One region of the Citrobacter sp. LJND-P06 genome, then DNA from elsewhere that is predicted to be linked to it. Evidence: predicted binding sites of a transcription regulator. Region 1 holds the regulator's gene; the other holds the start of a gene.
The links. The regulator ArgR, encoded in region 1, controls arginine synthesis, uptake and breakdown. The targets are predictions, from matches to a motif close to ANTGAATAAAAATACANT.
Positions count from the first base shown of each region.

Region 2: the regulator ArgR is predicted to act here: its motif matches at 2,021-2,038, upstream of argA (amino-acid N-acetyltransferase).

Region 1 is NZ_CP187317.1:456,599-460,017, forward strand. Features, by position in the region: gene aaeB (p-hydroxybenzoic acid efflux pump subunit AaeB) at 1-90, shown strand, start outside; gene ACO7SM_RS02190 (barstar family protein) at 215-487, shown strand; gene yhcN-B (DUF1471 family stress response protein YhcN-B) at 550-816, opposite strand; gene yhcN (peroxide/acid stress response protein YhcN) at 916-1,179, opposite strand; gene argR (transcriptional regulator ArgR) at 1,557-2,027, opposite strand; gene mdh (malate dehydrogenase) at 2,443-3,381, shown strand.
Region 2 is NZ_CP187317.1:896,508-899,926, forward strand. Features, by position in the region: gene recD (exodeoxyribonuclease V subunit alpha) at 1-451, shown strand, start outside; gene argA (amino-acid N-acetyltransferase) at 657-1,988, opposite strand; gene amiC (N-acetylmuramoyl-L-alanine amidase AmiC) at 2,222-3,419, shown strand, end outside.

The DNA.
Region 1 (3,419 bases):
ATCTGGGAAGCGCCACCGCAGGTTACGGAGCCGGTAAAACGCCTCTCTGGCATGTTGCATAAATACCAGCATGCCCTGACGGATAACTAAACACGGAAAAGCCGACGCCAAAAGCGCCGGTTTTTTTATGGCTATACTTAACCGATGTGCAGGAATCGTCGTGGCAGGTAGTGTGGTGGGATGCGAAAGCGCTTACCGGAGGTGGTGGCGGGCAATGAATATCTATACCTTTGATTTTGATGAGATAGAAAACCAGAGTGATTTTTACCGTGAGTTTGCGCGGATGTTTGGTATTGCCAGAGAACAGATCAGCGATCTGGATTCTTTGTGGGAGATAGTGACCGGCGAAGTATTGCCGTTGCCGCTGGAAATAGAGTTTGTTCATCTACCTGAAAAGCAGCGCCGACGTTATGGGGCGTTGATTTTGCTGTTCGATGAAGCAGAAGAAGAGCTGGAAGGACAGCTACGTTTTAACGTTCGGATCTAAACGTCAGGTATAAAAAAGCCCCCGACAGGCGGGGGCAAGTCGTCGGACTAGACGACGAGGGTTTATTTATAGAGTTCTGCCGTGGCGTGCCACTGTGACCCTTCTTTCAGTTCAACCACGCGATAGCTGCTGGCGCCTGCTTTCTCGGCTTTAGCGGCGAGTTCCTGACGCATATCCATCGGCGAGCTACCAATCTGAGAAACAGAGATACTGCCCATGGATTGCAGATTTTGTGCTTCTTGCGCGTTGACCTGGTGTACGGCGGCGTTTGCGCCGAAAGAGAGAACGGAAGCCAGGCCGAGTGAAGCGATAAGATATTTAGTGTTCATTATAGACATTCCTCAATACGGTTAACTCAGCGGTTTGCAGGGTGTTCTTATGCGATATTCCCGCGAGTGACTGTTTGCATTAGCGATACCAGGCGTAACTTATTTGTACAGTTCTGCGGTGGCGTGCCAGTGGCTACCGCTACGCGCTTCGGTTATCTGATATGCGGAGGCGCCTTGTTGTTCCGCTTTTTTGTTCAGCATTTCATGCATGTCCATCGGTGAAGAGCCGACCGCGCTGACGGAAACCGAACCGATAGCTTCGCGGTTTTGCGCCTGCTGGGCATTGATGGAATCTGCGGCGAATGCACCGAATGAGAGAACAGACAGAATACTTAACGTAGCAACCGTTGTTTTGATTTTCATGATATTTACCTCGTCGAATTCTTTTATTGGGGTCTTTTGTTTCGTGACCCTCATCACAAAATCAAGTATACACTAGTCACGCGATTAATTAATACCCTGCTAATGGTTTAGTGGGTAATTAAGTATTAAAAAATATGGTTTTTATAATCACATGGAATTAAAAATGCGCCTGATGGCGAGTTTTTCGATTTAAAGCTAATAAATTCATAAAGATATGATATTTAACAAAATGTGCGTTTTTGAATTTATCATTGATTGGGTGAATGTGTTTCAGCGGTTAAACGCACTATTCGTTAAATTAAAAGCAGTGGAAACATGCGTGAAGCAGGGGGGAAGACAGGATTTTCCCCGCCGTGTATGGCGGCGGGGAGAGGGGATTACAGCTCTTGTTCGAACAGTTCGAGAATCGCTTCGTACAGATCTTTCACCGAGAAGCCATTAGCAGGGGTTGTGAAAATGGTGTCATCGCCCGCAATTGTCCCGAGGATACCTTCCGCTTTGCCCAGTGAATCCAGCAGGCGTGCGATCAGTTGCGCAGCGCCAGGGCTTGTATGGATCACCACAACGGCATCATTGAAGTCGATATCTAATACCAGGTTCTTTAACGGGCTGGATGTCGTGGGGACACCCAACTCTGCCGGGAGGCAGTACACCATCTCCATTTTTGCGTTGCGGGTTCGCACGGCGCCGAACTTTGTCAGCATACGTGAGACTTTGGACTGGTTGATGTTATCAAAGCCCTGATCCTGCAAAGCGAGGACGATTTCACCCTGTGAGCTGAATTTTTCTTCTTTAAGCAGCGCTTTAAACGCCTTTACTAATTCTTCTTGTTTTGCCGAGCTTCGCATAAGTCACCCGTAATATGGCGGTAGAAACAACATTATTGTGCATACAGATGAATTTTTATGCAAACAGTCTGCCTTGTTCGAGGCTGAAATAATGTTATGAAAGAGCGGAATTTTATCAAATTTCGTTATCAAGAAACATGCCTGTGTCACGGCTCGCAAATAAGGTTAAAAGTAAATTAAATGTTATCAAATTGATGTTGTTTTGAGGGGGGAGTAGGGTATATTGTCCGCACCTGTGGAAAAGTTGCTCTACTGCTGCAGTGGCTTTGGATTACGTAAATTAAATGCATAAAAGCCAAATTCGCGTGACTCCGCATTCTTGACACGTGAGTATTGTAATCATTAATTTTGTGAATTAAGGTCGCCGCCGCGGAGCATTAAACACTTAGCTTATCAATATAATAAGGAGTTTAGGATGAAAGTTGCAGTCCTCGGCGCAGCTGGCGGTATCGGTCAGGCGCTAGCATTACTGTTAAAGAATCAACTGCCTTCAGGTTCAGAACTCTCCCTGTACGACATCGCTCCAGTGACCCCAGGTGTGGCCACTGACTTGAGCCATATCCCAACTGCTGTGAAGATCAAAGGTTTCTGTGGCGAAGACGCAACCCCGGCACTGGAAGGTGCGGATGTGGTTCTGATCTCCGCGGGTGTGGCGCGTAAACCGGGTATGGATCGTTCCGACCTGTTTAACGTTAACGCCGGTATCGTGAAAAACCTGGTTCAGCAGATTGCGAAAACCTGCCCGAAAGCGTGCGTGGGTATTATCACCAACCCGGTGAACACCACTGTCGCTATCGCTGCAGAAGTCCTGAAGAAAGCCGGTGTTTACGACAAGAACAAACTGTTTGGCGTGACCACGCTGGACATCATCCGCTCCAACACCTTTGTTGCGGAACTGAAAGGCAAGCTGCCAACTGAGGTTGAAGTACCGGTGATTGGCGGACACTCTGGTGTGACGATTCTGCCACTGCTGTCGCAAATCCCTGGCGTTAGCTTCACCGAGGAAGAGGCCGCAGCCCTGACCAAACGTATCCAGAACGCGGGTACTGAAGTGGTTGAAGCTAAAGCCGGTGGCGGATCTGCAACCCTGTCTATGGGTCAGGCTGCCGCACGTTTTGGCCTGTCGCTGGTTCGTGCGCTGCAGGGCGAAAAAGGCGTTGTGGAATGTGCCTACGTTGAAGGCGACGGCCAGTATGCGCGTTTCTTCTCACAGCCGCTGCTGCTGGGCAAAAATGGTGTGGAAGAGCGCCAGTCTATCGGCAAACTGAGTGCCTTTGAGCAGAATGCGATGGAAGGTATGCTGGATACGCTGAAGAAAGATATCACCCTGGGCGAAGAGTTCGTTAATAAGTAAGCGAACCGCCATCAGTGAAAAAAAACCGGAGCATTGCG
Region 2 (3,419 bases), 440 kb from region 1:
AAAACGTAAAATTGCCACTCTTGCGCACTCGCGCTGGTATGAAGGGCGGCCGGTGATGATTGCGCGAAACGACAGCGCGTTGGGATTATTTAACGGCGATATCGGCATTGCGCTCGATCGCGGTCAGGGGCTGCGAGTCTGGTTTACGATGCCGGACGGCGTTATTAAATCTGTGCAGCCGAGTCGTCTTCCTGAACATGAAACGACCTGGGCGATGACGGTGCATAAATCTCAGGGTTCGGAGTTTGATCACGCGGCGCTTATTCTACCCACGCAGCGTACGCCGGTTGTGACGCGCGAGCTGGTGTATACCGCGGTGACGCGCGCGCGCCGTCGCCTGTCGCTGTATACCGATGAACGGGTGTTGAGTGGCGCAATCGCGACCCGTACCGAGCGTCGTAGCGGGCTGTCGGCCTTGTTTAACGAAGGTAATACGCAGCAGGATTTGTAGGCCGGATAAGCGTTAGCGCCATCCGGCGATGTGCCCGATGGCGACCAGATTAGCACTGTAAGCCGGATAAGCGTAAGCGCCATCCGGCGATGTGCCCGATGGCGACCAGATTCGCACTGTAGGCCGGATAAGCGTAAGCGCCATCCGGCAATGTGCCCGATGGCGACGTGAAACGGTTTTATCAGACGGACACCGTATCAACCCGCTACCCCAAATCCGCCATCAACACTTTTGAACGGCGCTGATAGTTGTACATCTCTTTTTTGCTCTCGGGGAGCAGGTCGATATCCACCGGCGTAAAGCCACGCTCCTGAAACCAGTGAATGCTCCGCGTGGTCAGTACGAACAGCTTGCTAAGCCCGATTTGTCTGGCCTGGGCGGCAATCCGCTCCAGCAGGACTTCTCCTCGTGATGAACTGCGATAATCTGGATGCACCGCCACGCAGGCCATTTCGCCGATCCTTTCTTCCGGGAAAGGATACAGCGCCGCGCAGGCGATGGTCAGGTTATCACGCTGAATAATGGTGAATTTGTCGATCTCCATCTCCAGTTGTTCGCGGGAACGGCGCACCAGAATCCCTTGCTGTTCCAGTGGGCGGATAAGCTCGAGAATTCCACCAATATCATTAATGTTGGCGCGGCGGATTTGTTCGGCGCTTTCCATCACGATCTGCGTGCCGATACCGTCACGCGAGAACAATTCCTGTAACAGCGCGCCATCTTCCTGATAGCTGATCAAATGGCAGCGACGTACGCCGCTGCGACAGGCTTTCACCGCACCGCGCAGAAAACGCACCGTGCCGGAGTTGTAATCCTCTTTCTCTTCCTGCGCTTCAACGCGGGCCTGCGCTTCATTCGGGAACAGTTCAGAAACAATGTCGCCATCGTCGTTGGTAACCCCTTGCGAGGAACAGAAGCCAATCATTTTCTCCGCCTTCAGTTTGATGGCGAGCTGGGTGGCTATCTCTTCTGAGGTCAGGTTAAAACTTTCACCGGTGACAGAGACGGCGACGGGGCCCATCAGAACAATCGCGCCGTTGTCGAGCTGGCGGTGAATCGCCTCTTCATCAATACGACGGATACGCCCGCTGTGGCAGTAATCGACGCCATCATCAACGCCCAGTGGCTGTGCGATGATAAAGTTGCCGCTGACCACGTTGATGTGCGCCCCCTGTAGCGGCGTGTTGTTGAGGCTCATCGACAAACGGGCGGTGATATCCAGTTGTAATGTCCCCGCCGCTTGCTTGACCAGTTCCAGGGTTTTGGCGTCCGTGACACGCGTATTTTTGTGGTACACCGGCTCATGATGGTGTGCGGCCAGGTTCGCGTCGATTTGTGGACGTGCGCCATACACGACCACCAGGCGAATGCCGAGGCTGTGAAGAAGTCCGATGTCATTGACGATACTGGAGAAATTCTCATGCTCGATGGCTTCGCCGCCCAGCATAATGACAAACGTTTTCCCCCGATGGGTATTGATATAGGGAACAGAATGGCGGAATCCCTGTACCAGTTCGGTTCTACGTTCCTTCACCATGGCACACCCTCTTTGCATGATTATTCGTATTTTGTGTATTTTTATTCTGTTTTTTCTCCGGGCGCAAGTGCAATTTTGCCTGCCATCGAAGGTATTTATCAGTAATACCGTGAATATAAAAAGAAAGTTTACCGTTTTATAGATGACAGATTATGCGTCATTCGCTAAAGTTTCCGGTCAATTCAGACGTTTTGTAAATCAGCACCGTTAGATTTGTTTTGCTCGGGAGAAGCATGTCGGGATCCAATCCACCAATCAGCCGTCGTCGTTTACTGCAAGGGGCGGGCGCCATGTGGCTATTGAGCGTAAGCCAGGTCGGTCTGGCTGCGGTCAGTCAGGTCGTTGCGGTTCGTATTTGGCCAGCATCCAGTTACACCCGCGTGACGGTGGAATCGAACCGCGAGTTGAAATACAAGCAATTCGCCCTGAGTAATCCTGAGCGCGTCGTGGTGGATATTGAAGGTGTGAACCTGAACTCTGTGCTCAAAGGCATCGGAACTCAGATCCGCCCGGATGATCCCTACATCAAATCGGCAAGAGTGGGGCAGTTTGATCCGCAGACCGTGCGCATGGTGTTTGAACTGAAGCAGAACGTGAAGCCGCAACTGTTTGCCCTCGCGCCAGTGGCGGGTTTTAAAGAACGTCTGGTCATGGATCTCTATCCTGCCAATGCGCAGGACATGCAGGATCCGCTGCTGGCGTTGCTTGAGGATTACAACAAAGGCGATCTGGAGAAACAGGTTCCGCCCGCGCAGAGCGGCCCGCAACCGGGTAAAGCGGGGCGCGATCGTCCGATTGTGATCATGCTCGATCCGGGGCACGGCGGCGAAGACTCCGGCGCTGTGGGCAAATACAAAACGCGTGAAAAAGATGTGGTGTTGCAGATAGCCCGTCGCCTGCGGGCGTTGATCGAGAAAGAGGGCAACATGAAGGTCTATATGACGCGAAACGAAGATATCTTCATTCCGCTGAAAGTGCGCGTCGCGAAAGCTCAAAAACAGCGTGCCGACCTTTTCGTCTCAATTCACGCGGATGCATTTACCAGTCGACAGCCCAGCGGGTCGTCGGTGTTTGCTCTTTCCACCAAAGGCGCAACCAGTACGGCGGCAAAATACCTGGCGCAAACGCAGAACGCCTCGGATTTGGTCGGCGGGGTCAGTAAAAGCGGCGATCGCTACGTCGATCATACGATGTTCGACATGGTGCAATCGCTGACCATTGCCGACAGTCTGAAGTTCGGGAAAGCGGTGCTGAAGAAACTGGGTCAGATCAACAACCTGCACAAGAATCAGGTAGAGCAGGCCGGGTTTGCCGTGTTGAAAGCGCCAGACATCCCTTCGATTCTGGTTGAAACTGCCTTTATCAGTAACGTTGAAGAAGAGCGGAAGCTCAAAACAGCGACGTTCCAGCAGGAAGTGGCGGAGTCGATAT